One region of the Bradyrhizobium sp. KBS0727 genome, then DNA from elsewhere that is predicted to be linked to it. Evidence: riboswitches for the same ligand, from Rfam matches in the RefSeq annotation. Region 1 holds a riboswitch; the other holds the start of a gene.

Region 1 (16,232 bases):
CATTCTTCGCCGGCGCTTCCGGCGGCGGAAGCGGACGCTCGTCCTCGTCTACGGGTAGTTCGGCGACGGCAATATCGGGCATTTCGTCTCCCGCGCGCAGTCTGATTGCTGCGCCGCGGTGTTGTCCTACCACGGCCGGGCAGGATTCCCTGTGCACGGGGCGCAAGGGGGGCCTGCACGATTGCAGGCGAGCGAGGTCTCTCTACCCGATCGACCAGACAAACGGCGCCTTGCCGCCGACTGGCGGCTTCAGGTGCACCGGAATGTGGCGGCCACAGCCGGCCGCCAGACCCTCGAACAGGCCTTTAAGAACGTTCGCACAGGCCGGGTGATAATCGCCGACATCAGCCATCAATTTCCAGGTCTGCTGCCGAACTTCGAATGCGCCCTCCGAGGCGCTGATCTCGGCGACATCGTCCTGCGACTCGAACAGCACGCGCAGGAAGGCGACGAAATCCTTCGCCGAACCTTTCGCGGCTCCCTGGTCCATCGCGAAGCTCCGCGCGATCTCGTCGAAATACTGCATGCCGATCAGTTTGCCGGTCAGGTGCAGCAGATAGCCGGCGTCTTCCGGCCCGAACACCTGCACCATCACAGCCGCCGCCGTCTTCACATATTCCATCGCGTAGTTGCGATAGGCTTTTTCCAGCCGCGGCTTGGGCCAGCTATCGACCGGCAGCGCCGGCGCGGTCGCCGGATCGAACATCGGCGCTTCGAGATGCCGCGCGAACACCAGCCGCGCGTCGAGCTCGAGCGGATGGTCGTATTCGCAGTAGTAGCCTTCGAGCCCGTCCTGCCCGTCGACGCTCTGCTTGGTGCAGACGAAGCCGAGATTGAGATTGCCCAGCGCCACGCCGTTGTTGGCGTGCCATCCGCGCAGCATCGCGCGCGAGACTTCGCCGGGCACGCCGCAGATCGCCGTTCCCCGCCAGATCCAGCGCGGCGGCGGATAGCGGATCCAGGCCTTGCGATCGGTCTCGTACATGTATTCGACATGCACACCACCGATCCAGTTCGAGAGATAGTGATAGCGCGCGGCCGCGACCGCCGGCGGCAGATGATCGAGCCCGAGCTTGACCAGCCCCGGCAGGAAGCGCTCCTGCTGTTGGCGGCGGAATACCCGGAACACGAACTCGGCAGCATCCGCGGTGCCGCGCCTGGAGACCACGGCGAGAATCAGGCCGGTAAAAAACGCATGGTAGAGATCGGCGACGCTGCGCCACTTCGTCCATTGCGCTTCGCGTTCGCGCTCCTGCCCCGTCATCGCTTCACTCCCTTTTCTTGTGGAAGCACATTGTCATCGCGAGCGCGGTGGCGCAATGCGCCGCGCGCGAGGCTGGATTGCCTTGACGCCGACGCTTGCGAAACTATGGTCCGAAGCCACGCCGAAGGGATCGATTGCATGACATTGCCGATGAGCTGGGATGAGTGGACGCGGCACGACGGCACGGCGCTGGCCGCGCGCGTCAGGAACGGCGAACTCACGGCACAGGAATTGGCGAAGCAGGCGGCCGCAGGGATCGCCAAGGTCAATCCCGCGCTGTCGGCCGTCGTTGAAGTATTCGAGGACGCGATCGCCGATCCCGTCAGCAACGGCGCCAATCCCGAAGGGCCGTTTGCCGGGCTACCTTTCCTGATGAAGGATCTCGGCCCGACGATGAAGGGCCGGCTGCAGGAAATGGGATCGCTGATCATGCGCGGCAATCGCGCGACGTCAGATACGTTCCTGACCGGAAAATTTCGTCACGCGGGACTCAATCTGATCGGGCGGACCACCACGCCGGAGTTCGGGGTCTGCAGTTCGGCCGAAAATCCCGCCGTCTATATCACGCGCAATCCCTGGAATACCGACTACACCACCTGCGGATCGTCGGCCGGCAGCGCCGCGATGGTCGCGGCCGGTGCAGTCCCGATCGCGCATGCGACCGATGGCGGGGGTTCGATCCGGATTCCGGCCGGGGTCAATGGCAATATCGGGCTGAAGGTGTCGCGCGGGGTGTTCTCGCTCGCACCGCATCTGTCGGACCTGACTGGGCTGGTCTCGATCCAGGGCTGCCAGTCGCGTTCGGTGCGCGACACCGCCGCCTTTGTCGATGCCTGCCGGGGTCCAGCGCCCGGCGAGTTCATGCCGTTCTGGACCACGCCGGAGCCTTACATGGAAATGATCGCGCGCGATCCGGGCCGGCTCCGCATCGCGCTCTCGCATCAATGGGGCGAGTATCGCGCGACAGCGCAGATTGCGGCCGAGCTTGAGCGGGTCGGGCGCTTCCTCGAAGGCCTTGGCCATCACGTCGATTACGCGCTGCCGGAACTGGACTTCCCCGCGGCCTTCGAGGCGCAGACGACGTGTTATGTCAGCAACTTCGCCCAGGTGATCGGCAACATGCTCGCCGCGCGCGGGCTCGACCGGCCGCCGGCGGACCTCATCGAACCCGTCAACATCCGGATCTGGGAAGCCGGCCGGCACACCAGTTTCACCGAACGCGCGCGCATGCAGGCGGTGTTCAACACGACATCGCGCGGCTTCGGTGATTTCTTCGAGCAATGGGATATCATTCTGACGCCGGTCACCGCGCTGCCGACGCCGAAGGTCGGCACCACGGAGTACCTCACGATCAGCGACAACCCGTCAGTCGCCGACTGGTTCGGCAATCTGTGGCGCAACTTCGCGTTCACGCCGCTCGCCAATCTCTGCGGCATTCCCGCGATCTCGTTGCCGCTGGCGACGCACGAACACGGGCTGCCGCTCGGCATTCAGGCGCAGGCAAAGCAGGCCAATGACGGCCTGCTGCTTCAGTTCGCGGCCCAGATCGAGCGCGCGATCGGCGGTAAGTGGAATTCGGGCGAGCGGCCGGGCGTGCACGTGACGAAGGGCTGATGGCCGGCGCTCACACCTTGAAATGCTTGGAAAGCTTCAGGCCCTGCGCTTGATAGTTCGAGCCGATCTTCTGGCCGTACATCGCGTCGGGCCGCGCCAGCATTTTCTCGTAGACGAGGCGCCCGACGATCTGGCCGTGTTCGAGGATGAACGGCACTTCGCGCGAGCGCACCTCTAGCACCGCGCGCGAGCCCTGCCCGCCGGCGCCGGCATAGCCGAAACCGGGATCGAAGAATCCGGCATAGTGGACGCGGAATTCGCCGACCAGGGGATCGAACGGCACCATCTCCGCGGCGTAGTCCGGTGGCACCTGCACGGCTTCCTTGGAGGCCAGAATGTAGAACTCGCCGGGGTCGAGGATCAGGCTGCCGTCGGGCCGCGCCTCGATCGGCTCCCAGAATTCGCCGACCGCATAGCCGCCGCGGCGATCGATATCGACCACGCCGGTGTGGCGCTTGGCGCGGTAACCGACGAAGCCGCTGGTATTTTCGCCGGACAGGTCGACGCTGAGCGCGACGCCATTGGCGAGGTCGGCGTCGTCGATATCGACCAGTCGTTCGGCCGCGTGCAGCGCGTCGAGCTCGTCGGCATTGAGGATGGCGTCGCCGGTACGGAAGCGCACCTGCGAGAGCCGCGAACCCTCACGCAGCAGCACCGGAAACGTCTTCGGGCTGATCTCGGCATAGAGCGGGCCGTGATAGCCGGCGCCTATCATGTCGAAGCGGCGCGTGCCGTCGGCGATCACGCGGGTGAACACATCGAGCCGACCGGTCGAACTCTTGGGGTTGGCGGCGGCGACGATCTCGGGCGGCAGCGCCAGGCTTTCCAGCAGCGGGACGATGTAGACGCAATTCGTCTCCAGCACCGCGCCGTCGCTTAGATCTATTTCATGCAGCTTCAATTCGTCGATGCGCTCGGCGACGGTGGCGCCCGGACCGGGCAAGAAGCTCGCGCGCACCCGGTAGGCGATATCGCCGAGGCGCAGGTCGAGGCTTGCCGGCTGGATCTGGCTTTCGACAAAGGGGTATTCGGGCAAAATGAGGCCCGCATCGGCCATCGCCGCGATCATGCGGTCGGGCAGAATTCCGTTGGCGTCGGGGGGCAGCGAAAACGACACGGCATGGTCCTCTGAGGCGGCCCATCGGGATGGTCCGAATGCCATCCAGACCTCATAAATAAGGGCTTTTACGGGTTATCCGATGGCCGCCTTGACGAAAAGGGCGCGAGGGAATATCAGCATGACTTATCCCGTGGTGATTTGAGCCGGCCGGCTTGCAGCCACGTTAAATAAGTAGCTAAACAGGCCGGGGACACGTGTGATCCCGGCCTGTGGAAATTTTTCCAGGCCGGTTTTTTTGTGACCATTTCTAGGGATGGTCACGACGGAGGTCACATGTCTGACGCTAATTCTGCTGCCCGCTATCGTCCCGAAACCCGGCTGGTCCATTCCGGCACCCTGCGCTCGCAATACGGAGAAACCTCCGAGGCGCTGTTCCTGACCCAAGGCTTCGTCTACGACACTGCCGAGCAATGCGAGGCACGGTTCAAGGGCGAGGATCCCGGCTTCCTCTATTCGCGGTTTTCCAATCCCAACATCTCGATGTTCGAGCGCCGCATGATCGAGCTCGAAGGCGCAGAGGCCGCGCGCGCGACCGCGACCGGCATGGCCGCGGTGACCACCGCGATCCTGGCGCCGCTGAAGGCCGGCGACCACGTGGTGGCGGCGAAGGCGATGTTCGGCTCCTGCCGCTACGTGGTGGAAGACCTGCTGCCGCGCTACGGCATCCAGTCGACGCTGGTCGACGGCCTCGACCTCGACCAGTGGAAGAAGGCGATGCGGCCGAACACCAGGACCTGCTTCCTGGAGAGCCCGACCAACCCGACGCTCGACGTGATGGACATTTCGGCGATCGCCGAAATCGCGCATCAGGGCGGCGCGCGGCTGATCGTCGACAACGTGTTCGCGACGCCGATCTGGCAGAGCCCGCTGTCGCTCGGCGCCGACGTCGTGGTCTATTCCGCCACCAAGCACATCGACGGCCAGGGCCGCTGCCTCGGCGGCATCATCCTGTCCTCGGAAGCGTTCATCGCCGAGCACATTCACAACTTCATGCGCCAGACCGGCCCGTCGATGTCGCCGTTCAATGCCTGGGTGCTGCTGAAGGGGCTGGAGACATTGGCCGTGCGCGTACGCGCGCAGACCGAGACCGCGGCGAAGATTGCCGACGCGCTCGCCAGCCATCCGAAGATCTCGCGGCTGATCTATCCCGGCCGCGCCGATCATCCGCAGGCAGCGCTGGTGAAGAAGCAGATGCGCGCCGGTTCGACCCTGATCGGCTTCGAGGTCAAGGGCGGCAAGGCCGGCGCGTTCCGCTGCCTCAACGGGCTGAAGATCTCGCGGATCTCGAACAATCTCGGCGACGCCAAAAGCCTCGTCACCCATCCCGCCACCACGACGCACCAGCGGCTGGCGCCGGAAGCACGCGCCGAACTCGGCATCAGCGAAGGTTTTATTCGCTTTTCCGCCGGGCTCGAGCATGCCGACGATCTGATCGAGGATTTCGCGGCGGCGCTGGAGAAGGCGTGAGCGCATCCTCGTCATTGCGAGCAGCGAAGCAATCCAGCTCTCATCCGTGGCGGGCATGGATTGCTTCGTCGCTAACGCTCCTCGCAATAACGGCGGAGAGTAGCGACTTCGCTGCTCTACTCACATCGGCCGATACGTGCGCACGTTGGCCGGCACGTTGACGCCGAGCTTGATCTGACCGACCGACTTGATGATGTCGTCGCCGAGCAGTTGGGCGAAGCAGGCGTAGCCCCAGTCGTTCATGTGCAGGCCGTCGGAGATGACGAAGCTGTCGATCGGGATCGACTGCTTCTCGTGCCAGTCGCGCATCACCTCGAAGCGCGGAAACACGCCGACGTGACGGAGTTCGGCGACCCTGCCGAGCAGCTTGACGATCTTGCCGGCGCTTTCCGGATGTTCGTTGACGCGCGGCGAATATTGCGGATCGACCAGCACGAGGTCGGCGCCGGCCGCCTGAATGCGCGCGACGCCCTCCTCGACCATGTTGGCGGTCTCGGTCGGATCGAGGTTGCGCAGCACCGCGTTGGTGCCGACCTGCCAGATCACCATGTCCGGATGCATGTCGATCACTTCGGCCTGCAACCGCTTCATCATTTCGGGCGCGTCCTCGCCACCCTTGCCGCGGTTAACGACGGTGATGTCGGCGGTCGGATATTGCCGGCGCAGCTGCGCGGCGAGCCGGTTGGGATATTTGAATTCGGGCGACGACGCGCCGTAACCGTCGGTCGAGGATGACCCGAACGCGATGATCACGACCGGCTGGCCCGCGATCAACTTGTTCGCGACATGCGGCAGCGAGCCCATCGACACGGCGAGGCCCTTCGGCGACAGACACGGCACGCGGCTGAAGACATCGCTCGCCGATTTCGCGACCTCCTTCACCTTGTCGAGCGCCCGGCCGGTGAGGCCCTTTTGCTGTGCCGGAGCGGCCTGATCGACGGCCGCGGCATTGCCGGCGCCGGTGGTCGGTGAACCGACTGAGGTCGGCGAGCCGCCCGTCGTCGGCGCGGCCGGCGGCTTGGCGGCTTCAGCCTTGGCATTGTCGCCGAGCGCGGCCTGCTGCGCGGCCTGCGGCTGGGCAACTTGCGCGTGCAGCGGCAAAACGCAGGCAGGCGTCAACAGCGCAAAAGCGGCGGCGGCGAATGTGGTCAAACGAAAAGGGTAGTGACAACTCATTAACGCTAGTTCCCTTAATTCTGCTGCGCCGCATCAAGGTGGGCGGTATCGATCACGAATTTCGACAGCGCGCGGCCGAGGCAGGCGTGGACGCGCTTGGCCAGATCGATGCCGTGCGCGGTACTGAACAGGTCGAAATCTCCGGCGTCGTTCCAGTGACGCATGATCGCAAACCGGTCGAACAGCGGAACCTCGTGCTGCTGCGCCACCACCCGCATATTGTCGAGATAGGGCGGCGCAGAAATCATCGTTTCCGTGCGCGGACTGTATTGCAGGTTGACCAAGACCACATCGGTTCCAGCTTTTTGCAGCGCAACAACACCTTCGTCCAACGCGCTGCGAAAATCGTCGGGATCGCCGGATCGCATAGCATCGACGGTGCCGGTCTGCCAGATAACCAAAGTAGGCCTTTTTGCTTCCACCAGCTTAACGAGCGTGCCGGCCGTTTCCTCGGCGGATTTCGCGGACTGTAGTTCTACGGATAGGTTGATCGCGAGCTGCGGCAGCCGCTCTTTCAGCGCCTCCTGCAACCTGGCGGGGTAGGCGCTGGCTTCCGCGGAGGGGATGGAGGAGGAACGGCTGCCGACCACCAGGATGGTCAGCGGCTGGCCGTTTTTCACGGCCTCCGCCACTCTCGGCAGCGAGTTTTCGCTGGTCAAAAGATAGGCCGGCACATCGCAGGTCTGGGGGGCATCCTCGGCGCGCGCAAAACCGGTAGCCGCCAAGCCGGCGAGCAGCGTCATGCCCAGCAGAGTCCTGACAGCGGACCTCATGCGCCTCCTCCCGCCATGTCGGCGTTGCCGGCGGCGCTTTTTGTTTTCGACGCACCCTTGTCGGCAGAGTGCTTGTACCACGAAATCACCCACGCCATTCCCCACATGATGAGGATCCCGGAGATGCTGACCAGCAAGTGCATTGCAGCACCGCCGGAGACTTCGGCCAGCACGAAATGCCCTGCGAAAGCCAGGAAGACACCGAGGCAGAATATCTCAAGCGAATGCTGACCGCACAGGATCAATGGTCGCAGCCAGGGCGATTTCAGCCCCGGCCAATCCCTGGGCAGGAAGCGCACCGTGATCGCCGCCAGCGCCAGGAAATGAGCGAAGCGCAATACGTCGAGATCGGTCTTGTCGATCGGATACATCCACTGTTCGACGACGCGCGGCATCAAGTGGCTGAGCTGGGGCACGTACCAGGTCAGGGTGACGCAGAAAGAGGCAAACAGGTAGACGAACGAAATCCACATCGTCACCGGCGACACCAGGATCCGCGACATCCGCTGAGCCCCGCCCATCGCGCACCAGGCCCCGAACACGAACAGCAACTGCCAGGCCAGCGGGTTGAAGAACCAGACGCCATTCGGATACGCCGACAGGTACCAGTCGAAATGCCAGGTCAGCGCATAGATCAGCGCCGACAGCGCCAGCGTGACGTCGGGCTTCCACTTCATCAGCCACAGGATCAGCGGCAGGAACAGCATCAGCACGATATAGAGCGGCAGCACGTCCATGTTGACGGGGCGGAATCTCAGCAGCAGCGCCTGGACGATGGTCACGTCAGGCTGCTTGAGAAAATCCATGATGCCCATCTCTTCGCTGTAGAGCGGGTTCTCGAAACTGGTGGCGACGTAGGAAATCTCGGCCAGGAAGATCGTGAACAGGAACACATGCGCGACATAGATCTGCCAGACCCGCCGCAGGATCCGCGCGGTCGCCACCACGACGCCCGCCTCCAGCATCGCGCGGCCATAGACAAAGGCCGCGGTATAGCCGGAGATGAAGATGAAGATCTCGGTGGCGTCGGAAAATCCGTAATTGCGGATCGTGAACCAGGTCAGGATGTTCGGCGGCAGATGATCGATGAAGATCAGCCACAGCGCGAGCCCGCGAAACAGGTCGAGCCGCAATTCGCGCTCGCCGGCGGCCGGAAACGCAATCGCCGGTGCGGACGCAGCCGCCGCGGCGTCGCTCGCCGCCGGCGTGGCCTTGATATCGGGCTTGATATCGGGCTTGGCACCGCCAAGCGGCGTACCGGCGATGGGATCGGCAATGGACGTCATCTGGCACCGTCTCGGCAGGTGGTAATTCCGCGCTTGCACTGTCCGAAATCGATCATATCGGCCCGTAGGTTGCAGACAAGATACGCAAGGAGATACATGGCCAGCCGCACGCGGGTGCGCTTTAGAAGGGAACTATGTTGAAACCGCGATGAAAGGCGCCGCAACCGGCCCCGCCGGCCCTTCCTGCGATTGGTTCCCGGCCATTTCTTGGGTATCACTGTTTTCTTGGCTATGATGCGCGCCAGGATTTTCGAAAGCTTTTTCGCATGTACCGTGCCGTCACCCGTCAGATCGAAGTTACCGTCGAGCCGAACTTCATGCCGGAACGCTCGGCGACCGACCGGGGCCAGTATTTCTGGTCCTACACGATTGTGATCACCAATACCGGCGCCGAGACCGTGCAGCTCCGCACCCGGCATTGGGTCATCACCGACGCCACCGGGCGCAAGCAGGAAGTCCGCGGCGAAGGCGTGGTCGGCGAACAGCCCGTGCTCGCGCCCGGCGAACGCTTCGAATACACCTCCGGCGTGCCGCTGCCCACCGCCTCGGGTTTCATGACCGGCCGCTACCAGATGGTCAACGAGAGCGGCGAACGCTTTGAAATCGACGTGCCGACGTTCTCGCTGGACAGTCCGGACAGCAAGCGGGTGCTGAATTAGGATTGGGAGCTCGCCCGCCGTTCCACCCACCGTCGTCATACTCCGCGAAGGCGGCAAGCCGGACGATGACAAGTGTGGCTGGACCGCTCGACTCCTCACCGTCATTGCGAGCGAAGCGAAGCAATCCATTCTTTCTTTATGTGGTGAGATGGATTGCTTCGCTTCGCTCGCAATGACGCGGAAGCACCGGTCTCTATCGATGTCATTCCGGGGCGATGCGACAGCATCGAACCCGGAAGCTCGAGATTCCCCGGGGTGCAATTGCACCCCTGAGGTTCACGCTTCGCGCGCCCCGGAATGACGGCGGATAGATACGACTTCTCATTCTCGCAGCATGATTTGCCCGAAGTTTTGCTGGAAACCTTGCCCTCAAAATCGTCGTGCCAATTTGTCGCTAGCTGACGTGATTTACCCGTCGGGCAAAATCGTTGCGCCGCTACTCCTCCACGCCCGCTTCCTGCGGCGTGAATTCGTAGACCGACGAGCAGAACTCGCAGGTCACGATCACCTTGTTGTCCTTGACCATCTCGGCGCGGTCCTTCGCGGCAAAACTTTTCAGCATCGCCGAGACCGCATCGCGCGAGCAGGAGCATTGCGCGCGCAGCGGCAACGGCGGAAACACCCGCACGCCGCGTTCGTGGAACAGCCGATACAGCAGCCGCTCGCCGGACAGATCGGGATCGATCAGCTCGACGTCCTCGACGGTTGCGATCAGCGACTGGCCTTCGACCCAGGCGTCGTCCTCCTCGATCTCGTGCTTCGCCACGCCGTCCGGGACGTCGCCGGGATCGAGATCCGCCGGCCGCGCCCGCTCCGGCGCCTTCGGCAGAAACTGCAGCAGCATGCCGCCGGCGCGCCAGCGATGCTTCGGGCCTTCGCCGCCGCCACGCCATTCTTCGCCGACAGCGAGCCGCACGCGGGTCGGGATCTGCTCGGAGCGCAGAAAATATTCGTGGGCGGCGTCTTCGAGATTGCCGCCGTCAAGCGCCACCATGCCCTGATAGCGGCTCATGTCCGGGCCCTGGTCGACGGTCATCGCCAGATGGCCCTTGCCGAGCAAGGCGCCTGAATCCTGGCCGTCCTTCAGCCGCGTCGCGTCGTAGCGCGCATAGGCGCGCAGGCGATCGGGGGCCTGGAAATCCACGATCAGGAACGACACCGGACCGTCGGTCTGGGTCTGCAGGATGAAGCGGCCTTCGAACTTCAGGGAGGAGCCCAAGAGCGTCGCCAGCACGATCGCCTCGCCCAGCAGCTTGCCGACCGGGGCGGGATAATCGTGCTTGGTCAGGATGTCGTCGAGCGCGGGGCCCATTCGGGTGAGCCGGCCACGCAGGTCGAGCGCACTGACCTCGAACGGCAGCACCGCATCGTCAACGGGAACCGAGGACGGCGCGCGGATAGGGGCCTCGGCCGTGATTTTCGTATCGGGGGATTGTGACATGGCGCTCTATCTGGGGTCGGCGGGGGCGGAAAGAAAGGTCTCTCGGCGTCATGGCCGGACTTGTTCCGGCCATCCACGCCTTGCTTGCCGATAGTTTTGAAGACGTGGATGCCCGGGACACCTAGCGCGAAGACGCGCTTCGCGCTACTGCCCGGGCATGACGAAATTTTGGCTTCCCGGAGCTCTTTACGCCACGGCGCCGAAGCACCAGGCCAGAATGCCTTTTTGCGCATGCAGGCGGTTTTCGGCTTCGTCGAACACCACCGATTGCGGGCCGTCGATCACCTCGTCGGTAACTTCCTCGCCGCGATGGGCCGGCAGGCAGTGCATGAAAATCGCGTCCTTCTTCGCCAGCGACATCAGCTTGGCATTGACCTGATAGGGCTTCAGCACGTTGTGACGATGTTCGCCTTCCTTGTCGCCCATCGACACCCAGGTATCGGTGACGACGCAATCGGCGCCGCGCACGGCTTCTTCCGGATCGGCGCCGAGCACGATCGGGGCTTGGGTGGCCTTGATCCAGTCCTTCATCGCCTTGTTCGGCGCGAACTGCGGCGGGGTGGCGACATTGAGCTGGAACTTGAAACGCTCGGCCGCATGCGCCCAGGAAGCCAGCACGTTGTTGTCGTCGCCGGTCCAGGCCACGGTGCGGCCCTCGATCGGCCCGCGATGCTCCTCGAACGTCATCAGATCGGCCATCACCTGGCAGGGATGCGAACGCCGCGTCAGCCCATTGATGACGGGCACGGTGGCGTAGGCGGCCAGTTCCAGCAGCGCCTCGTGATTGAGGATGCGGATCATGATCGCATCGACATAGCGCGACAGCACGCGCGCGGTGTCGGCGATGGTCTCGCCGCGGCCGAGCTGCATCTCCGCGCCGGTCAGCATGATGGACTCGCCGCCGAGCTGGCGCATGCCGACGTCGAACGACACCCGCGTCCGGGTCGACGGCCGTTCGAAGATCATCGCCAGCGTCTTGCCTTCGAGCGGCTTGTTGACCTTTTCATGCGCCTTCAGCTTCGCCTTCATGGCGGCGCCGGCGTCGAGTATGTTGCGCAGCTCTTGAAGCGGCAGTTCGCTGATGTCGAGAAAGTGACGGACGGGCTTGCTCATTACCCCGCCGCCTTCTTCAACGGTGCCCCTGACAGCGCGATGCAGGCGCGCTCGAGCATTTGCACGGACTGCTCGATCTCGGCCTCGTTCACGATCAGGGGCGCGAGGAAGCGCACCACATTGTCGCCGGCGCCGACGGTGAGCAGCTTTTGATCACGCAACGCATTGACGAGATCGCCCGAGGGCACCACGGCCTTGACGCCGACCAGGAGCCCCTCGCCGCGCACTTCCGACAGCACGTTCGGATAGCGATCGACCACCGAGGCCAGTTTCTGTTTCAACAGCAGCGACATCTTCCGCACGTGGTCGAAGAAGCCGGGCTTCAGCATCACGTCGAGCACGGCGTTGGCGGCCGCGATCGCCAGCGGGTTGCCGCCGAAGGTCGAGCCATGCGAGCCCGGCGTCATGCCGGACGCGGCTTCCGCGGTCGCCAGGCACGCCCCGATCGGGAAACCGCCGCCGAGCGCTTTCGCCAGCGACATCACGTCGGGGGTGACGCCGAGGCGCTTGTAGGCGAACAGATCGCCGGTGCGGCCCATGCCGGTCTGCACCTCGTCGAACGCCAGCAGCAGGCCGTGCTTGTCGCACAATTCGCGCAAGCCCTTGAAGAACGCGTTCGGCGCCGAGCGCACGCCGCCCTCGCCCTGCACCGGCTCGATCAGGATGCCGGCGGTGTGCGGGCCGATCGCCTTCTTCACCGCTTCGAGATCGCCATGCGGCACCTGGTCGAAGCCGTCCATCGGCGGCCCAAAACCCTCGAGATATTTGGCGGAGCCGGTCGCGGCCAAGGTCGCCAGCGTGCGGCCATGGAACGCGCCTTCGAAAGTGATGATGCGATAGCGCTCGGGATGACCCTTGGCGGCCTGATACTTGCGCGTCACCTTGATCACGCATTCCATCGCCTCGGCGCCGGAATTGCAGAAGAACACATAGTCGGCAAAGCTCTGCTCGCACAGCCGCGCGGCGAGCTTGTCGCCGTCGGGCGACTTGAACAGGTTCGACATGTGCCACAGTTTCGTGGCCTGTTCCTGCAGCGCTGCGACCAGTTGCGGATGGGCGTGGCCCAGCGCATTGACCGCGACGCCCGAGGTGAAGTCGAGATAGCGATCGCCGTTGGTGGCGACCAGCCAGGCGCCCTCGCCGCGTTCGAAGCCAAGGTCGACCCTGGCGAATACGGGGAGCAGATGCGACGCGGCGCTATGGGTCATGGCGATCACTTGAGGTTTGAGAGCAGTCCGTTTGCGAGCTGCCAGGGTGCGCGAGCCTTCGCGCACGCAACCACCGGCCACCCGAAAACAAAACGTGCCGCCTTTTGGGGCGGCACGTCAGGGCATTCTATGCTGGCGACGGAACGTGTCAACACGCCGTAGAGCCTGCTTCGCAGGCTCGTTCACCTTCTTGTTTGAGCATGATCTTCTCGGAAAACCGGTGTCCACTTTTCCGGATCATGCTCCAGCCGCCTTCCTGCACTGCGATAAAAGGCAATCCGTACATTTCCGGTGTGGTGGAAAACACGCATTGCAATGCCTAGATGTCGGAACATGTGGACGCTTAGCTGCGGACTCTTGCGCCAGAGTCACGCCATATTGTAGCGTCTGGGCTGTCGGGTACGACATCTCGTGCGGCAGTTCTGATCCTCTTGAGTCCATGTGTTCAGCGTACACGTTCGGGCGCGACTTTCGCGCCCGGCGAGGGCTAAGGGATTCTGACCGCAGGGATTTTGGAGATTTGGCATCGCCAGCGCTGCCCCCGGTTGGCCCGCGCGAAGCGAAGGGAAGAATTCGATGACCGTATTGACCTGGTCCGACGATCGCGTCGAGCAGCTTAAGAAGCTCTGGGAAGGCGGCCTGTCCGCCAGCCAGATCGCCGCGGAACTTGGGAATGTGACGCGAAATGCCGTGATCGGCAAGGTGCACCGGCTCGGTCTGTCCGGCCGCGCCAAGAGCCCCTCCTCGGCCGCCCCGCGCCAGCGCAAGGCCCGGCCCGCCCAGCACATGATGCGGGTGGCGCGTCCGGTCTCGCGCGGCAACACTGCGCTCGCCCATGCCTTCGAAGTCGAGATGGAGCCGGATCCGATCTCCTACGACAACGTCGTGCCGATGAGCCAGCGGCTGTCGCTGCTGGAATTGAACGAGGCCACCTGCCACTGGCCGGTCGGCGATCCCTCGAGTTCGGACTTCTTCTTCTGCGGCGGCAAGGCGCTCTCCGGCCTGCCCTACTGCGCGCATCACTCGCGCGTCGCCTATCAGCCGGCCTCCGATCGCCGCCGCCCGGCGCCGAAGCCGACCAGGTAAACTTACGCGATGCTATCTGTGTCGTGAATTGAGCGGACTATATCCGCCGTCGTCCCGGCCTATTGCGCACAGGCGCCGGGACCCATAACCACAGACGTGCGTGGTTATGCCGAGCTGAAGCTCCAGCTCTGTTAGACAATCAACATCGGCGGGTATCGGTCCCAGCTCAAGGCCGGGACGACAGTAGTTACGACTCCGCCTTCGCAAAGCGATCGTCCAGCGCGTAGCCGGCGCCGCGCACGGTGCGGATCGGATCCTGCTCGCGGCCGGGATTGAGCAGCTTGCGCAGGCGGCCGATGTGCACGTCGACGGTGCGTTCGTCGATATAGATGTCGCGGCCCCAGACGCTGTCGAGCAACTGCTCGCGCGAGAACACACGGCCGGGATGCTCCAGGAAGAATTCCAGCAGGCGATACTCGGTCGGGCCGAGATCGATCTGGCGGCCGGAGCGGGCGACGCGGCGTTTCTCGCGGTCGAGTTCGATATCGCCGTACGTCAGCACGGTGGCGAGCCGCTCCGGGCTGGCGCGCCGCAACAGACCCTTCACCCGTGCCAGCAATTCCGGCACCGAAAAGGGCTTTACGATGTAGTCGTCGGCGCCGGTGGCAAGGCCACGGACGCGCTCGCTTTCCTCGCCGCGCGCGGTCAGCATGATGATCGGCAGCTGCTTGGTCTCCGGCCGCGCCCGCAAGCGCCGGCACAGTTCGATGCCGGACAGGCCCGGCAGCATCCAGTCGAGCACGATCAGGTCGGGCACCCGCTCCTTCAGCCTTGTATCGGCGTCATCGCCGCGGCCGACGGTTTCGACGTCGTAGCCTTCGGCATCGAGATTGTAGCGCAGCAGCGTGGTCAGCGCTTCCTCGTCTTCAACTACCAGAATGCGTGCGTTCATCGATTCTGCTTCCCTTGGTTTCGACGCGTCAGTTACCGGGTACTGTCGTGGCGAACGTCGTCATGTCGCCCTTCGGGCGCTTGTCGAGAATCTGCTGACCCTCGATCATGTAGAATACGGTTTCGGCAATGTTAGTGGCGTGGTCGCCGATCCGCTCGATATTCTTGGCGCAGAACATCAGGTGAATGCAGAACGAGATGTTGCGCGGATCTTCCATCATATAGGTCAAGAGTTCGCGGAACAGCGAGGTGCAGATGGCGTCGACTTCCTCGTCGCCCTTCCAGACCGCCATCGCCGCCGGCAGGTCGTGCGCGGCATAGGCGTCCAGCACCGACTTGACCTGCGACTGCACCAGGTCGGTCATGTGCTCGAGGCCGCGGATCAGCTTCAGCGGCTGGAAATCGTTCTCCAGCGCCGCGACCCGCTTGCCCATGTTCTTGGCGAGGTCGCCGATCCGTTCGAGATCGGTGGCAACGCGCATGGCGCCGACGATCTCGCGCAGGTCGATCGCCATCGGCTGGCGCCGCGCGATGGTCAGCACCGCGCGTTCCTCGATGATGTGCTGCAGGCGGTCGATCTCGGCGTCGGAGGCGACGACGCGGTTGCCGAGCGCGATGTCGCGGCGAACCAGCGCATCGACGGATTCGGTGATCATGCGTTCGGCGAGGCCGCCCATTTCCGCGACCAGGCGGGTCAGTTCCTGCAGATCGCTGTCGAACGCCTTGGCGGTGTGTTCAGAAGCCATGTGTTATCTCCTCCGGATCAAGCTAGCCGAACCGGCCGGTGATGTAGTCCTGGGTTCGTCGATCGCTCGGCGAGGTGAATATCTTGTTGGTGTCATCGAACTCGACCAGCTCGCCGAGGTACATGAAGGCGGTCTTGTCGGAGACGCGCGCCGCCTGCTGCATGTTATGGGTAACGATGGCGATGGTGTAGTCCTCCGCCAGTTCCTGGATCAGTTCCTCGACCTTGGCGGTCGAGATCGGATCGAGCGCCGAACAGGGCTCGTCGAACAGGATCACCTCGGGCCGCACCGCGACCGTGCGGGCGATGCAGAGCCGCTGCTGCTGGCCGCCGGACAGGCTGAGGCCACTGGCGTTGAGCTTGTCCTTGACCTCGTTCCACAGCGCGCC
Region 2 (16,232 bases), 160 kb from region 1:
TGGTTCGGGTCGATCCCAAATCCGGCGCCAAGAAGGTGGTCGCGCAGCTCAAGCCCTCGCTCGACAACCTCGCGATCGACGACAAGGACCGCATCTTCGTCTCCAACATGGCCGATAACGGCATTCAGGAGGTCGATCCGGAAACCGGCGCCGCCAGGCAGATCATCATCGGCAAGCTGGCGCTGCCCGGCGGTATCGGCGTGGTCTCCGACGGCGACAAAGACACCATCTATGTCGCCGACGTGTTCGCCTACCGCACCGTCGACGGCACCACCGGCGAAGTCTCCGAACCCGCCCGCATGCATGCCGACGGCGTGACGCTGGAATATCCGATGAGCGCCACGGCCAAAGGCAACGACGTGCTGCTGTCGAGCTGGTTCACCGGCACCGTGCAGGTGATCGACCGCAAGACCGGCAAGACCACCGAGATGCTGCACGGCTTCAAGGCTCCGCACGACGCGATCAAGCTCAGTGACGGCACCATTCTGGTCAACGAACTCGGCAGCAAATCGCTGCTGCGCGTCAGCGGCGAGCACGGCAAGGACCGTCAGGTGGTGGTTGGCGGCCTCGAGGGGCCGGTCGGAATGGTCGCGGGTCCGAACGACACGGTCTATGTCACGGAAGCCTTCTCCGGCCAGGTATCGAAGATCGAGTCCAATGGCGAGAAGTCCGTCGTCGCCAAGGATCTGAAGATGCCCGAGGGCATCGCGCTGGCGCCTGACGGCATGCTTGTCGTGGCCGAGGTCGGCGCCAGGCGTATCGTCCAGATCGATCCCGCGAAGGGCACTGTCACCGAGATCGCCGCCAATCTGCCGATCGGCCTCGCCGGCGCCCCCGGCGGACTACCGACCAACATCCCGACCGGCGTCGGCGTCGGCGCCTCCGGCACGATCTATTTCTCGTCCGACATCGAGAACGCGATCTACAAGATCACGAAGAAGTAGCGAAGCGTATCGGCGACTTCAAATCGCCGGTCGTCCAGCACGCCAGCGATGCTCGCGCCGCGTTTCGCCTTCGTGCGGGAACACACTCTTGCCTTGGTTCAGGAGCCAGCCGTCCGGCCCATTTGTTCCATCAAAGAATGTTCCACCACCGTGGAACCCAAACGGCCGCTCCCCGGTTAGCTTTTGTTGGCAAATCTTCAATGGAGGATGTGTCATGGAGAATTGGACCAATGCAAAGTTGTGCGACGTCGCCAACCTTGTCCTCGGCGCGATTCTGTTCGTTTCGCCGTGGATGTTCGGCTTCGACGCCGGGAAAATCTCCCAGAACGCCACCCTCTCCGGCCTGGTCATTGCGATCCTCGCGATCGCAGCGCTGGCTGCGTTCGCGGTCTGGGAAGAGTGGCTGAACCTGATCGTCGGATTGTGGGCGCTGGTATCGCCTTGGGTATTGGGCTTCCACGGAACCACGGCCATGACGGTTCATGTGCTGATCGGCGCCGCCGTGGCGGTGCTTGCGGCGATCGAAATCTGGATGATGACCCAGAACCCGCCGCGGTTTACCACGGGCCGCTGAGACGTTTGCGCGACCGCCTCGCCGTCATCGACAGCGGGAGGGCGCAGCGTTGCGGCAAGCGGCGCAGCCTTACGAAATGAGCAGCCATGAAACGCGTTACTCGGGACGATGTTATCAAGGCGATCAGCGGGGCTGACGATGTCACCATCGCCCAGATCATCGGAACTGGCGCGAGCGTGGACGAACTGGCAGAAGCCCAGGCTTGGATAGTCAATGACGAGCCGCTGCTGAATGCCGGCAGACCGCTCGCAACCGGCCGCGTTCGCGAACTGGTCGATATCCTCTCTGAGCTTGAGCCGAGCGAGGATGAGGACGACAGGGGCGGCAGCCCGGCGATCGGTCAGGTGACGGAATAGCAAATCCGCCTGGATGCACCCTGTGCTGACAGGATGCATCCAGTCGATTGACTGTCGCCTGATACTTGGCCTAGTTCAGCTTCCGTTTCGGGACCGGCGCCTCGAATTGCGCGATCTCGGCGGTTTGCGATGCCTTGCCGTTGAAGGTCAGCACGTTGCCCTCGGTCGAGATCACGACGCGATCGCCATCCTTGACCTCGCCGGCGAGGATCATCTCCGCCAGCGGATCCTGCAGGTTGCGCTGGATCACCCGCTTCAGGGGCCGGGCGCCATAGGCGGGATCCCAGCCCTTGGCCGCCAGCCAGTCGCGCGCCGCGGCATCGAGCGTGAGCACGATCTTGCGCTCTTCCAGCAGCTTCTGGAGCCGAGCGAACTGGATCTCGACGATCCGGCCCATCTCGCTCTTCTGCAAGCGGTGGAACAGGATGATCTCGTCGACGCGGTTGAGGAACTCGGGCCGGAAATGCGCACGCACCATGCCCATCACCTGCTCGCGCACCACCGACGTATCCTCGCCTTCAGGCTGGTTCACCAGGAATTCCGAACCGAGGTTCGAGGTCATGATGATCAGCGTGTTGCGGAAATCGACGGTGCGGCCCTGACCATCGGTCAGCCGGCCGTCATCGAGCACCTGCAGCAGCACGTTGAAGACATCGGGATGCGCCTTCTCGATTTCGTCGAACAGCACCACCTGATAGGGCCGCCGCCGAACCGCTTCGGTCAGAACGCCGCCCTCGTCATAGCCGACATAGCCGGGAGGCGCGCCGATCAGCCGCGCCACCGAATGCTTTTCCATGAATTCGGACATGTCGAGGCGGACCATCGCGGTCTCGTCGTTGAACAGATATTCGGCCAGCGCCTTGGTCAGTTCGGTCTTGCCGACGCCGGTCGGGCCTAAGAACATGAACGAGCCCATCGGGCGGTTCGGGTCCTGCAGGCCGGCGCGCGAGCGGCGCACGGCGGTTGCCACCGCACGCACCGCTTCGGCCTGGCCGACCACGCGCTTGCCGAGTGACCCCTCCATTCTCAGGAGCTTGTCCTTTTCGCCTTCCAGCATCTTGTCAACGGGAACGCCGGTCCAGCGCGACACCACCTGCGCGATGTGGTTGGCGGTCACCGCCTCCTCCATCATCTCGCCGGGGTTCTCGTTGGCTTCGATATCGGCGAGCCGCTTTTCCAGCTCGGGAATCCGGCCATAGGCGAGTTCGCCCGCGCGCTGGAATTCGCCTTTGCGCTGCGCGTTGGCCAATTCGATGCGCAAGCCGTCGAGTTCGCTCTTCAGTTTCTGTGCGTTGGAGAGCTTGTTTTTCTCAGCGCTCCAGCGCGAGGTCAGGACCGCCGATTTCTCCTCGAGATCGGCGAGTTCCTTTTCCAGCGTCTGCAGACGGCTCTTCGAGCCGGCATCGGTTTCCTTCTTGAGCGCCTCCTGCTCGATCTTCAGCCGGATGATTTCCCGATCCATCGAATCGAGTTCTTCCGGCTTGGAATCGACCTGCATCTTCAGCCGTGCCGCCGCCTCGTCCATCAAATCGATGGCCTTGTCGGGCAGGAAACGGTCGGTGATGTAGCGGTTCGACAGCGTAGTCGCCGCCACCAACGCGGAGTCGGTGATACGCACGCCGTGGTGCTGCTCGTATTTGTCCTTTAGGCCGCGCAGGATCGAGATGGTGTCCTCGACCGTGGGCTCGCTGACGAAGATCGGCTGGAACCGGCGCGCCAGGGCGGCGTCCTTTTCGACGTGCTTGCGGTATTCGTCGAGCGTGGTGGCGCCGATGCAATGCAGTTCGCCGCGTGCCAGCGCCGGCTTCAAGAGATTGGACGCGTCCATCGCGCCGTCGGCCTTGCCGGCGCCGATCAGCGTATGCATTTCGTCGATGAACAGGATGATGCTGCCTTCGGCCGAAGTGACCTCCTGCAGCACGGCCTTCAGCCGTTCCTCGAACTCGCCGCGGTATTTCGCGCCTGCAATCAGCGCGCCGAGGTCGAGCGACAGGAGCTTCTTGTCTTTCAGGCTTTCCGGCACGTCACCGTTGAGGATCCGAAGCGCCAGACCCTCGACGATCGCGGTTTTGCCGACGCCGGGCTCGCCGATCAGCACGGGATTGTTCTTGGTCCGGCGCGAGAGCACCTGGATGGTGCGGCGGATTTCCTCGTCGCGCCCGATCACGGGATCGAGCTTGCCCTCGCGCGCGGCCTGCGTCAGATCGCGCGAATACTTCTTCAGCGCGTCATAGGCGTTTTCGGCCGTGGCGCTGTCCGCGGTGCGTCCCTTGCGCAGCGATTCAATCGCCGCGTTGAGGTTCTGCGGCGTGACGCCGCCCTTGCTCAGGATCGCGCCGGCCTCGCTGCCCTTCTCGAGCGTCAGCCCGAGCAGCAGCCGCTCGACCGTGACAAAGCTGTCTCCGGCCTTTTCGGCGGCCTTTTCCGCCGCATCGAAGGCGCGCGCCAGATCGGGGGCAAGATAGACCTGACCTGCGCCGCTTCCGGAGACCTTCGGCAGCTTGGCGAGGGCATCCTCGGTGGCTTTGAGGATGGCGCGGGAATTACCGCCGGCGCGGTCGATCAGGCCGCCGGCAAGACCCTCGCTGTCGTCCAGCAGCACTTTCAGCATGTGCAGCGACGAGAACTGCTGGTGACCGTCGCGCACCGCCAGCGATTGCGCAGACTGGATAAAGCCGCGCGCCCGCTCGGTGTATTTTTCAATATTCATTCTTGATTTCCCTCGGCCTGCCGTCCCCACCCCTAAGGCATGAATACGGCATCTTCATTGGGTTTCCGCGCGGCCGCGTTGACTTTCCTCAACCGGCCGGCGGTCGTCGCCGTCATTTTTTCAGGCTTGACGCAAATGTGGGCATCGACGGCCGAAACGGAAGAGGCCGGCTTGCAATTTCGGGACGGTGGCGCGGCTTGAGGGAATCTCCTACAAGGCCGAATGACCCCGTCCCCGTCGGCGACGATCGCCGGTATCTACCGCTATCCCGTCAAAGGGCTCTCCCCGGAGCCGCTCCAGCGCGCCGAGCTTCTTCCCGGCGAGACGCTGGCGGCCGACCGCCGCTACGCCATCGAGAACGGCCCCTCGGGTTTCGATCCGGCCGAGCCGAAATGGCTGTCAAAGCCCCACTTCCTGATGCTGCAGCGGGACGAGTGGCTGGCGCCGCTGCGCACCCATTTCGACGATGCCACCCACGTCCTGACCATCCGCCAGGACGGCGCGGTCGCGGCCGAGGGCAACCTCGAAACGGCCGGAGGCCGGACCGCGATCGAGCAGTTCTTTGCCAGCCGATATGCCGGCGAGATCAAGGGACCGCCCAAAATCCTGACCAGCCCGGGCCACAGCTTTTCGGACGTGGCCCGCAAGGTGGTCTCGATTATCAATCTGGCGAGCGTCCGCGCCATCGAGAACATGGTCGAACACCCCGTCGATCCGCTGCGTTTCCGCGCCAACCTCTATGTCGAAGGCTGGCCGGCCTGGCATGAGTTCGAGCAGCTCGACCGGATACTCGCCATCGACGGCGTCAGGCTCAAGGTGGTCAAGCGCATCGTCCGATGCGCCGCCGTCAATGTCGATCCGGACACCGGCGCGCGCGACCTCTCGATCCCGAACACGCTGATGCGCCGCCTCGGCCACAATGAATGCGGGATCTATGCCGAGGTGATCGCCGGCGGCAGCATTGGCGCGGGCGATGCGATTGCGCCAACCGAGGAATAGCATGAGCCGCACTTCCGGTATCACCGTCAGGAATGCCGGAACCGGAGCAGTCCGTTGATCGAAAACGCAATTCGTCTCCTGCCCGGCATGCTCCTCTGCGTTGCCGTAACCGTCGTCGCCATGCTGCTTCAGGCGGTTGAAGTCGAGTTTGCGGGCCAGCCTTACCTTGAAGCGCTGGTGATCGCGATCGTGCTGGGGGTCGCCATCCGGGCGGCCTGGACACCCGGTTCGTACTGGAACGCCGGCATCCAGTTCAGCGCCAAGATCCTGCTGGAGGTCGCCGTGGTCTTGCTCGGCGCGTCCGTCAGCGCCAGCGCCGCAGCGGCGCTCGGACCGGCCCTGATCCTGGGGATCGCCGGCATCGTGGTGGTCGCCATTGCGACCAGTTATCTGATCTGCCGCCTGCTCGGCCTGCCGTTGCGCATGTCCATCCTGGTGGCGTGCGGCAATTCGATCTGCGGTAACTCGGCGATCGCGGCGGTGGCACCGATCATCGACGCCGACGGCGACGATGTGGCCTCTTCGATCGCGTTTACAGCCGTGCTCGGAGTCGTCGTTGTGCTGGGACTGCCGTTTCTCGTCCCACTGCTGAAGATGTCATTGACGCAATACGGCGTTCTGGCCGGGTTGACGGTCTATGCGGTACCGCAGGTTCTGGCGGCCACCCTTCCGATCGGAGCGCTCAGCAATCAGGTCGGAACCGTGGTCAAGCTGGTCCGCGTGCTGATGCTGGGCCCGGTGGTGCTCGGCCTGTCCCTGATCAGCCGCCGCCTGCCGTCGGAACCGCGGGCCGGTGCGCACGTATCCGAGAGCCGGACAGCGAAGCGCTCGGGCCCGGCGCTGCATGAGCTGGTTCCGTGGTTCATCGTCGGTTTTCTGACCGTCGCGGCCGTTCGCTCCTTCGGCTTGATCCCGCAGGCCATGCTGGTGCCGCTGGCAACCACGGCCAGTCTGCTCACAACCGTATCGATGGCCGCACTCGGGTTGGGCGTGGATGTGAGAGTCGTGGCCAGCGCCGGTGTCCGCGTTACTGCCGCGGTCACCGCCTCGCTTGTCATCCTGGGCCTCATCAGCCTCGGCCTGATCCGCCTGCTGCAGATCGCCTGATCTAGCCCGTCGGCATGACGTAGGCGTAGATCCGGCCGCGCGAGATCGGCGCTTCCCTGACCCGGTTGCCGTTGTTGCCCGAGATCATGATCGGATTTCCGGCAGCATCGATGCCGGTAATGATGCCGACATGGCCGCCGCCGCGCCGCCCCATGACAGCGATGGCACCAACCTGCGGACCGGAGACGCGCTGACCGTAATGCGCGAACGAACTCGCCATGTCGGAGCCGGTGCCATGATGGCCGGTGTGCTGCAGCACCATGTTCATGAACCGCGCGCACCACAGGCTGCCGCGGCCGGTCGGATTACCGCCGATATAACGCCGCGCCTCGGCGACGACATTGGACGAACCGAAGCTCGCCGGTGCCGACGCGCTGGCGTCTGTCGTCAGGCTTGCCTTGGTGTCGGCAAAGCCGCCTGCCCGCATTTGCGCTACGCCGCGCTCCCAGCGCGAAGCATCAGCGACGTGCCGACGTTGGACGTGAACGTAATGCCGCCTCGCATGATGGCCGGCGTGATAGGCCCGCGCGTGGCGCCCTGCGCCATGATGAGATCGTGCGTGAGCGGGAGTAACGGATACGGCGATCGAAGCCGAACACAGAGCCAGTGCCAAGACTCGAAGCGACCGGCGAAACGCAAGCAACTGAAACATAGATCATCCTCTGTAGCCCCCATTCCCCTGTCGCGTTCGTGCGGATACGAACGCGACGGCGGTTTTTGCGATGCGGGGTGTGACACGAGGAAGATTTCATATGGCCGTGCGGAAACGATTTCGGGGTCATTCCGCGATGATTCGATGACCAAACATGATCGATGCTGCCGCATTGCCGCCGCGAGAATTAACTGCAAATCTGCGGCCGGCCAACGAGAGGATATGCCAATGCCCCATGCCGTTACGAAAGATAATGTCCGCCTGTATTTCGAGGAGGTGGGAAGCGGAACCCCGATCATTTTCCTGCATGAATTCGCGGCCGACCATACCAATTGGGAACCGCAGATGCGCTACTTCTCGCGCGGCCACCGTTGCATCGCCTATTCGGCGCGGGGCTACACGCCCTCCGACGTGCCGCCGACATCCGACGTCTACACCTACCGGCATTTCTACACCGACGCGCTCGCCGTGCTCGATCATCTCGGCATTGCCAAGGCGCATTTCATCGGCCTGTCGATGGGTTCCTACTCGTCGCTTCAAGTCGGCCTCAACGCTCCGGAGCGCGCCCTGTCGATGACGCTGGCCGCGGTCGGCTCCGGCTCCAGCCTCGAAAATCTCGAAGCCTTTCGCAGGCAGTGCCAGGCCAACGCCGAGCAGTATGAGACGATCGGTTCGGTCGAGGTCGCGAAGGCGACGCGCGAGGCGCCGAGCCGGATTCCGTTTCTGCTGAAGGACCCGCGCGGTCATGCCGATTTCTATGCGGCGCTGGCCCGCCACAGCGCGCAAGGCTCGGCCAACACCATGCGCAGTTTTCAAGGCGGCCGGCCCTCGATCTACACCATGACGGATGCGATCCGGAAGGTGCCGACGCCGGCGCTGATCCTGTGCGGCGACGAGGACGACAATTGCGTCGAGCCCAGCCTGTTCCTGAAGCAGCATCTGCCGGCGGCGGGGCTGTCGTTCTTCCCGAAGTCGGGCCATGTGCTCAACCTGGAGGAGCCTGCGCTGTTCAACGAAATGGTCGAGCGGTTCATTGCGCTGGTCGAGGCAGGCCGGTGGCCGGTGCGGGATCCAAGGTCGATGATGGTGGGGTAGTTCCGTCCGTCATTCCGGGGCGCGTCGAAGACGCGAACCCGGAATGACGGGGCTAACTCACTTCCCCCCGCCCGCCCTCGACAGCAGGAACACGCCCTGCTCGCCGAACATGTTCCAGAACCACCACGGCAGATTCAACCGCAGCGGGCGGCCGTAGAGATCGAGGGCGACGGCGCGTTCCATCTTGACGTTGATCGCGTCACAGAGCTCGACGAAATCCTTGATGGTGCAGAAGTGGATATTCGCGGTGTCGTACCAGGTGGCCGGCAGGTTCTCGGTGCGCGGCATGTGGCCGCCCACCAGCAACTGCAGCCGCATCTTCCAGAAGCCGAAATTCGGGAACGAGACGATGGCGCGGTGCCCGATCCGCAGCAGGTTTTCCAGCACCACCTTCGGCTGCCGCGTCGCCTGCAGCGTCTGCGACAGGATCACGTAATCGAAGGCGTCGTCGGGATAATTGACCAAGTCAGTGTCGGCGTCGCCCTGCACCACTGCCAGCCCCTTGGCGACGCAGCGGTTGACGCCCTCGCGCGACAGTTCGATGCCGCGGCCGTCGATGCCGCGGCTTTCCAATAGCTGCAGCAGTTCACCGTCGCCGCAGCCGACGTCGAGCACTTTCGAACCGCGCGCGACCATCTCGGCGACCAGCAGGTGATCGGTGCGATAATTCCCGGTGCGATCCGGCGCAATGCCGCCGAGCGGCAAGGTCTGTTCCTGAAGCGCCATGTCAGACACCTGTACCGGCGAGCCCGCGCGCCTTGCCCGCGGATTGCAGGAAGGCCCGGGAAATGTCGAAGAATTCGGGCACGTCGAGCAGGAAGGCGTCGTGGCCGCGATCGGTCTCGATCTCGGCGAACGACACCCGCGCGCTCGATGCGTTCAGCGCATGAACCAGCGCGCGCGATTCCGAGGTCGGAAACAGCCAGTCCGAGGTGAACGACACCACGCAGAAACGGGTCTTGATGCCGCGAAACGCCTGGGCCAGCACGCCGTTATGGTCGGCGGCGATGTCGAAGTAATCCATCGCCCGCGTCAGATAGAGATAGCTGTTGGCGTCGAAGCGCTCGACGAACGACGAGCCCTGATAACGCAGATAGCTCTCGACCTGGAAATCCGCGTCGAACGAGAATGTCGGGAGATCGCGGTCCTGCATCCGCCGTCCGAACTTGCGGTGAAGTGCGGCGTCGGAGAGATAGGTGATGTGCGCCGCCATCCGCGCCACGCCGAGCCCGCGATGCGGATGCGTGCCGTCGTCGAAATAACGCCCGCCGCGCCAGTCCGGATCGGCCATCACGGCCTGTCGGCCGAGCTCATGGAACGCGATGTTCTGCGCCGAATGCCGCGTCGAGCAGGCGATCGCCAGCGTCGAGAACACGCGCTCGGGGTAGGCCGCGGTCCATTGCAGCGCCTGCATGCCGCCCATCGAGCCGCCGACCACGGCAAACAGCGTGTCAATGCCCAGCCGATCGATCAGCATGGTCTGCGCGCGCACCATGTCGGGAATGGTGATGACGGGGAAATCCAGTCCCCACAGCTTGCCGGTGGCCGGATTGGTCGATGCCGGCCCGGTCGAGCCCATGCAACTGCCGATCACGTTGCTGCAGATGACGAAGTACTGGTTGGTGTCGAGCGGCAGGCCGGGGCCGACCATGGTGTCCCACCAGCCGTGCTTGCCGGTCACCGGGTGCACGTTGTTGACATGCTGATCGCCGGTCAGCGCATGGCAGACCAGAATGGCGTTGGAGCGCTCCGCGTTCAGTTCGCCATAGGTTTGATAGGCGATCTGGAACGGCGCCAGGTCGACGCCGCAATCGAGCTTCAGCGGCTGCTCGATGCCGAACTTCGCCAGCAGCGAACTCGGATGGTCGGCCTCATGGGCGCGATCCTCGCTGTGAATCGAAGGACTGGGTATCGACTGCACGTTGGTCATATCGGCACCGGCCTCGTTAGCGGAGGTCCATGGACAGAATCAGGCCAATAAAAAACCCGGCCTGAACAAAGGTTCGGCCGGGATCACTTCTGTCCCCGGCCTGTTTAGCGAGTTGTTTAACGTGGCTGCAAGCCGGCCGGCTCAAATGACCACGGAGTGGCCTAAAGCTAGTCCGAAGCGGGCATTTCGTCAAGGCAGGCCCTTGGTTAACAAGGCAAGCGGGCCTGATGGCGAAGCGGCACCCTTGCGCCGTCTCGCACCATGGGGGAGAACGGGCCTCATCCGTTCGAGGCGTGGCGCAGGTGCCGCGCCCCGGATGAAGGTACGCTCTCGCCAGGTTATTCGCATGTCCAAGGCCCCCCCGGCTCCGCCCTCGCTGCAGGAGCTGCGCAAAGAGATCGACAGCATCGACGAGCAGGTCCATCGCCTGCTGATGGCGCGCGGCGACATCATCGACCGGCTGATCCAGGTCAAGCAGACCCAGGAAGTCGGCTCGGCGTTCCGCCCTGCGCGCGAGGCCTCGATGATGCGCGAGCTGGTACGGCGCCATCGCGGCATCCTGCCGCTCGACACCATCGAGAGCATCTGGCGCGTCATCATCTCGACGTTCACCTACGTGCAAGCGCCGTTCGCGGTGCATGCGGATGTTTCCGTCAGCGAGCCCGCGATGCGGGATTCGGCGCGGTTTCATTTCGGCTTCGTCGTGCCTTATGTGGCGCATTTCAGCGCACAGGCCGCAGTCGAGGCAGTGGCGAAATCCAAGGGCGATCTGGCGCTGGTCTCGGCGATATCGAGCCGCACGCCATGGTGGATCGCACTGGAAGCCGACGGCGCGCCGAAGATCATCGCCCGCCTGCCGTTCCTGGAACGCGCCGACCATCCGGCCGCACTCCCGGTGTTCGTGATCTCGCGTGTGGCCGACGACGCCATGGTGACCGAGGTCGAGATGTGGAGCGTTCGTGTCTCCGGCTGGAACGCGGATACGGCGCGCGCGCTGGCGCCGCTGGCCGAAATCGTCGCCGTGCCCGATACCGCCTTCGACGGCGCGGCGCTTTTGGTGTCGGATGCCGGCACCGGCTTCGAGAAGATCAAGATGGCCCTGATTGCGGCCGGTGCGTCGGTGCGCTCGTCGGCCCTCGTCGGCAGCCATGCAACGCGCTATACGGTGCCCTCCAACGGGTCGGCCAAGCCTTAAGGCCGCCCGAATTTCCGGAGTTTTGAGATGTCCCGCCCCATGCCGAATCCCGGCATTCTCGACATTGCGCCCTACACGCCCGGCAAGAGCCCGGTGGCGGAGCCGGGGCGCAAGGTGTTCAAGCTGTCCGCCAACGAGACCCCGTTCGGGCCGTCGCCGAAGGTGAAGGAAGTCTACAAGCAGGCCGTCGCACATCTCGAAGACTATCCGGAAGGAACCTCGCGGGTGCTGCGCGAGGCGATCGGCCGCGCCTTCGGGCTCGATCCCGACCGCATCATCTGCGGCGCCGGCTCGGACGAAATCCTCAACCTCCTGGCACACACCTATCTCAGCCATGGCGATGAAGCGATCTCCACCACCCACGGTTTTCTGGTGTACCCGATCGCCACCATGGCGAACGGCGCCAAAAACGTCGTCGCGCCCGAGACCGATTTCACCGCCGACGTCGACGCCATCCTGGCGCGCGTTACGCCGAAGACCAAGCTGGTGTGGCTTGCCAACCCCAACAACCCGACCGGCACCTATATTCCGTTCGACGAGGTCAAGCGGCTGCGCGCCGGATTGCCGCCGCATGTGCTGCTGGTGCTCGACGCCGCCTATTCCGACTACGTGTCGCGCAACGACTACGAGCTCGGCCTCGAACTGGTAGCGACCACCGAAAACACCGTGATGACGCATACCTTCTCCAAGATTCACGGACTGGCAAGCTTGCGGATCGGCTGGATGTTCGGCCCGGCCAATATCGTCGACGCCGTCAACCGCATTCGCGGTCCCTTCAACGTCTCGACGCCGGCCATGCTGGCCGCGGTCGCCGCCATCGAGGACACCGCGCATGTCCAGATGTCGAAGACGTTCACCGAGAAGTGGCGCAACTGGCTGACCGAGGAGATCACCAAACTCGGCCTGAAGGTGACCCCGAGCGTGGCGAACTTCGTGCTGATCCATTTCCCGCTCGACAAGGGCAAGACCTCGGCCGAGGCCGACGCATATCTGACCAAACGCGGCCTGGTGCTGCGGGCGCTGAACAATTACGGCCTGCCGCATTCGCTGCGCATGACCGTTGGCACCGAAGAGGCCAATCGCCTCGTCGTCGATGGGCTGCGTGACTTCATGGCGGGCAAATGAGCTCCGCGCCGCTGTTCAACCGCGTCGCGCTGATCGGCTTCGGGCTGATCGGCGGCTCGATCGCGCGCGCCGCGCGGGCCCAGGGCTTGGCCTCCGAAATCGTCGCCACCGCGCGCTCGGAGAAGACCCGCGCCCGCGTGGCCGAACTCGATATCGTCGATCGCGTGGTCGCGACCAACGCGGAAGCCGTCAAGGACGCCGACCTCATCATTCTCTGCATTCCCGTCGGCGCCTGCGGGCCGGTGGCGCAAGAGATCGCGCCGTTCCTCAAGCCGGGCGCGATCATTTCCGACGTCGGCTCGGTCAAGGGCGCGATCGTCCGTGAAATGGCGCCGCACCTTCCCGCTAGCGCGCATTTCGTGCCGGCGCATCCCGTCGCCGGCACCGAGCATTCCGGCCCTGATTCCGGCTTCGCCGAACTGTTCACCAACCGCTGGTGCATTCTGACCCCTCCTGAGGGCACCGATCCTGCCGCTGTCGAACGCTTGCGCGCGTTCTGGGCCGCGATGGGCGCGAGGGTCGAGATCATGACGCCCGACCACCACGACCTGGTGCTGGCGATCACCAGCCATCTGCCGCATCTGATCGCCTACACCATTGTCGGCACCGCGGACGAACTCGAAGAAGTGACGTCGTCCGAGGTGATCAAGTTCTCCGCCGGCGGTTTTCGCGATTTCACGCGCATCGCGGCCTCGGATCCGACGATGTGGCGCGACGTGTTTCTCGCCAACAAGGAAGCCGTGCTGGAAATGCTCGGCACCTTCAACGAGGACCTCTCGAAACTGACCCGCGCGATCCGCCGCAACGACGGCGAAGCGCTGTTCGAACACTTCACCCGCACCCGCGCCATCCGCCGCGGCATCGTCGAGATCGGCCAGGATTCGGCCGCGCCCGATTTCGGCCGGCCGCATGCGAATCTGGAGAAGAAGCCGGAGTAGAACCATCCTCGTCGTCCCGGCGACCTTGGCTCTTTCCGCCGTCATTGCGAGCCAACGGGTCGGCGCGAAGCGCCGCCCGATGACAGGCTCCGCGAAGCCATCCATCGCGCGGCATAGCGGATAGCTGGATTGCTTCGTCGCTTCGCTCCTCGCAATGACGTTGATAGGCCTGAACGCGGTTTCGCGTTCTCGCGACGCGTTACGCCCGAAGTTTTGCTGGAAACCTTGCCCCCCGAAATCAGAGGACGCAGGGAAGACCGGGTGCGCGCTGCACCCGCGGTCTCGCGTGCGATGTGCATTAGAAATGCTGCACACGAGCATACAGGTTCAGCGGAGAACACCCGGCCTTCCCTGCGCAATGGCTTTACGGCTTATACGATTTCGTCCTGGTGACCGGCTTTCTTGCCACCATCATCGACGTCGGCTTTCGCTTCCGCCAACTTGACGCCAGCACCGGGGCGTCGGACCCAAACGACTTCGCCGTACGCTAGTGGCCGCGCTCGTCAGTCGCAGCCTTCGCGTCCACCGCTCCCTGCCCCTCGTTCGCGACGATGGCCAACGCCCCTTTGGTGGGACAGGATGGCGGGAGTCCTACGGCTGATTTGCCCGACGGCCCTAGTGGAATATTTTTGCGCGGAGGGCTGGACGCACTTTTGGTGATTTGCCCGTCGAGGCTGGGCAAGAACGGTGGGTCAGCCGAGGAGAACCAGTCGGCCTTGCGCAGCGACGACCTGTTGCTCAAATTTGATCCAGAGCGTCTTTGGAGCGAACAGGAAGCGTTTTAGGGCGCCTGCGAGAGCGTGGAGATGCCAAAGGAGCGCCGCTGCGACGGCTGCAATGAAACGCTCGATGCCGAGGATGTTGAGCACGCGGGTAAAGTTGTAGCAGAGCGCCATCAGGCTCCATTCGCCGCGGACCTTGTTGAAGCCGCGAACGAGGAAGTGACGATAACCGGCGCGGCATTTGAGCGTGCCGAAGGGATGTTCGACGATGGCGGAACGGCGGCGCATCAGGTCGCCTGCGCCTTGCATCCTCGCGCGGTGACGCTCGAGGACATCCTCGTGCTCCCAGCGGCCGATGGTCCGTCGAGTTGCCTTCAGGCTCAGACAACGTGTCCTTAACGGGCACGCCTTGCAGGCCTTCGTGCTACTCGCATATCGGATCTCAGTCCGGCCACTTGTGTTCTCCCAGCGCCCCTCCATCCGACGCAGTAGTTCGCCGGCCGGGCAACGGTAAGCATCGGCTGAAGCATCGTAAGCAAAGTCCTTGAGGCTGAAGCGGCCTTTCTTCTCAAGGCGCCCATTGATCTCCGGCACAGGCACATAGGCCGTGATGCCGTCGTCCTCGCATGCCTTCAGTTCGAGGCTGCTGTAATACCCCTCATCGGCCAGCACCTGGAGTGCCTCCGCATCGAGAGCTTCCTTGGCAGTTTTTGCCATGGCGTGGAGTTGGCCGACATCGCTGCTGTCGTTCACCACTTCGCTTGCGACAATGAGATTGTGCTTGTCGTCGACGACGCTCTGCACATTGTAGCCTGCGACGCCCTGACCGTTCTTGACTAGAAGCCGGGCGTCCGGATCGGTCAGCGACATCTGCGTCTCGCCGCTCGCTTCCAACCGAGCCAGATCGGCTTCGGCGCGCAAGCGCTTTGCCATCAGCGCCGATACTTTGGCACCGATATCGCTGCCGTCTCCTCCGCCGCCAGCACCCGGACCGTCGGCGCGATCCTTCCCTGGCGCGTTGGCTTCCGCCGCATCGTTGTCTTCGATTGATCTGCCATAAGCTTCGATCTCCAGGTCCAGCCTGGCGATCTGATCGGCAAGCCTCTTGCGCGTAAAGATGCTCGCCTTGCTGGCATCGCCATGAAAAAACGAGCCGTCGATCGCAACTACCGCCCCGCCGACAAGGCCAAGCTCGCGAACCAGCAGCACGAAGCCGCGGTTCACCGCCTTCAACGCCGCCCAGTTCTCCTTGCGGAAGTTGGCGATCGTTCGATAGCCAGGTCGCAGATTCCTGAGCAGCCAGATCAGTTCCAGATTGCGACAGGCTTCCCGCTCCAGCCGCCGCGACGACCTGACCTGGTTGATGTATCCGTAAAGGTAGAGCTTCAACAGATCAGCTGGATCGTAGGGCGGCTGTCCCTGCTCCAAGCCGCGATCCGCATGGCGGAAACCAAGCTTGGCAAGGTCCAGCGCGCAAACATAGCTCTCGATCGCGCGCACCGGATTGTTGGGACCAACATAGTCTTCCATCCGAGGTGGAAGCAGGCTGGCTTGGTACCGGCTCTCGCCGGTCTTGAATGGGCGATTCGTCATACCCGAATCGTACATCAAGCCGAATTCTTGCCCAGTCTCGTCGCGCCAGTTTGTCGCAGGTCGACGTGACCTGGCTTCAGTGCACGTGGCCCGAATGCGGATGGCGCGCGCGATGCGGCGCGACCGTCACGACCCGGCCCGTGTCGGCGCGGTAGGCCGCCATCGCACCAGCCGCCGGGGTCGGCGATCCCGCATGAAGCACATCGCCGTTCGGATGATAAAACGCAAACGCGCCGGGTTCCTGAATCGCGGCCTGCGCGAAAGCTGTCGTTGCCGAAGCCGCTGATAGAAC

The links. Region 1 has a riboswitch for S-adenosylmethionine ahead of FFI89_RS03770 (O-succinylhomoserine sulfhydrylase). Riboswitches for the same ligand answer to the same signal wherever they lie in the genome.
Region 2: linked by a shared signal. The riboswitch ahead of FFI89_RS04535 (homoserine O-acetyltransferase) and the one ahead of FFI89_RS03770 (O-succinylhomoserine sulfhydrylase) in region 1 are both predicted to bind S-adenosylmethionine.

What each region holds. Positions count from the first base shown of each region.
Region 1 is NZ_CP042176.1:802,305-818,536, reverse strand. It holds gene FFI89_RS03790 (MATE family efflux transporter) at 1-82, opposite strand, end outside; gene FFI89_RS03785 (hypothetical protein) at 203-1,264, opposite strand; gene FFI89_RS03780 (amidase) at 1,403-2,878, shown strand; gene FFI89_RS03775 (2'-deoxycytidine 5'-triphosphate deaminase) at 2,889-4,040, opposite strand; SAM riboswitch at 4,119-4,198, shown strand; gene FFI89_RS03770 (O-succinylhomoserine sulfhydrylase) at 4,272-5,465, shown strand; gene FFI89_RS03765 (SGNH/GDSL hydrolase family protein) at 5,586-6,641, opposite strand; gene FFI89_RS03760 (SGNH/GDSL hydrolase family protein) at 6,656-7,414, opposite strand; gene FFI89_RS03755 (OpgC domain-containing protein) at 7,411-8,700, opposite strand; gene apaG (Co2+/Mg2+ efflux protein ApaG) at 8,967-9,359, shown strand; gene FFI89_RS03745 (Hsp33 family molecular chaperone) at 9,796-10,800, opposite strand; gene argF (ornithine carbamoyltransferase) at 10,987-11,913, opposite strand; gene FFI89_RS03735 (aspartate aminotransferase family protein) at 11,913-13,121, opposite strand; gene FFI89_RS03730 (GcrA family cell cycle regulator) at 13,698-14,207, shown strand; gene phoB (phosphate regulon transcriptional regulator PhoB) at 14,395-15,099, opposite strand; gene phoU (phosphate signaling complex protein PhoU) at 15,128-15,844, opposite strand; gene pstB (phosphate ABC transporter ATP-binding protein PstB) at 15,867-16,232, opposite strand, start outside.
Region 2 is NZ_CP042176.1:961,437-977,668, reverse strand. It holds gene FFI89_RS04580 (SMP-30/gluconolactonase/LRE family protein) at 1-944, shown strand, start outside; gene FFI89_RS04575 (SPW repeat protein) at 1,159-1,518, shown strand; gene FFI89_RS04570 (hypothetical protein) at 1,605-1,874, shown strand; gene clpB (ATP-dependent chaperone ClpB) at 1,945-4,584, opposite strand; gene FFI89_RS04560 (MOSC domain-containing protein) at 4,807-5,583, shown strand; gene FFI89_RS04555 (YeiH family protein) at 5,671-6,690, shown strand; gene FFI89_RS04550 (TIGR02594 family protein) at 6,692-7,342, opposite strand; gene FFI89_RS04545 (alpha/beta fold hydrolase) at 7,571-8,437, shown strand; gene metW (methionine biosynthesis protein MetW) at 8,495-9,163, opposite strand; gene FFI89_RS04535 (homoserine O-acetyltransferase) at 9,165-10,367, opposite strand; SAM riboswitch at 10,451-10,530, opposite strand; gene FFI89_RS04530 (chorismate mutase) at 10,714-11,562, shown strand; gene hisC (histidinol-phosphate transaminase) at 11,590-12,687, shown strand; gene FFI89_RS04520 (prephenate/arogenate dehydrogenase family protein) at 12,684-13,625, shown strand; gene FFI89_RS04515 (IS1182 family transposase) at 14,318-15,877, opposite strand; gene FFI89_RS04510 (hypothetical protein) at 16,017-16,232, opposite strand, start outside.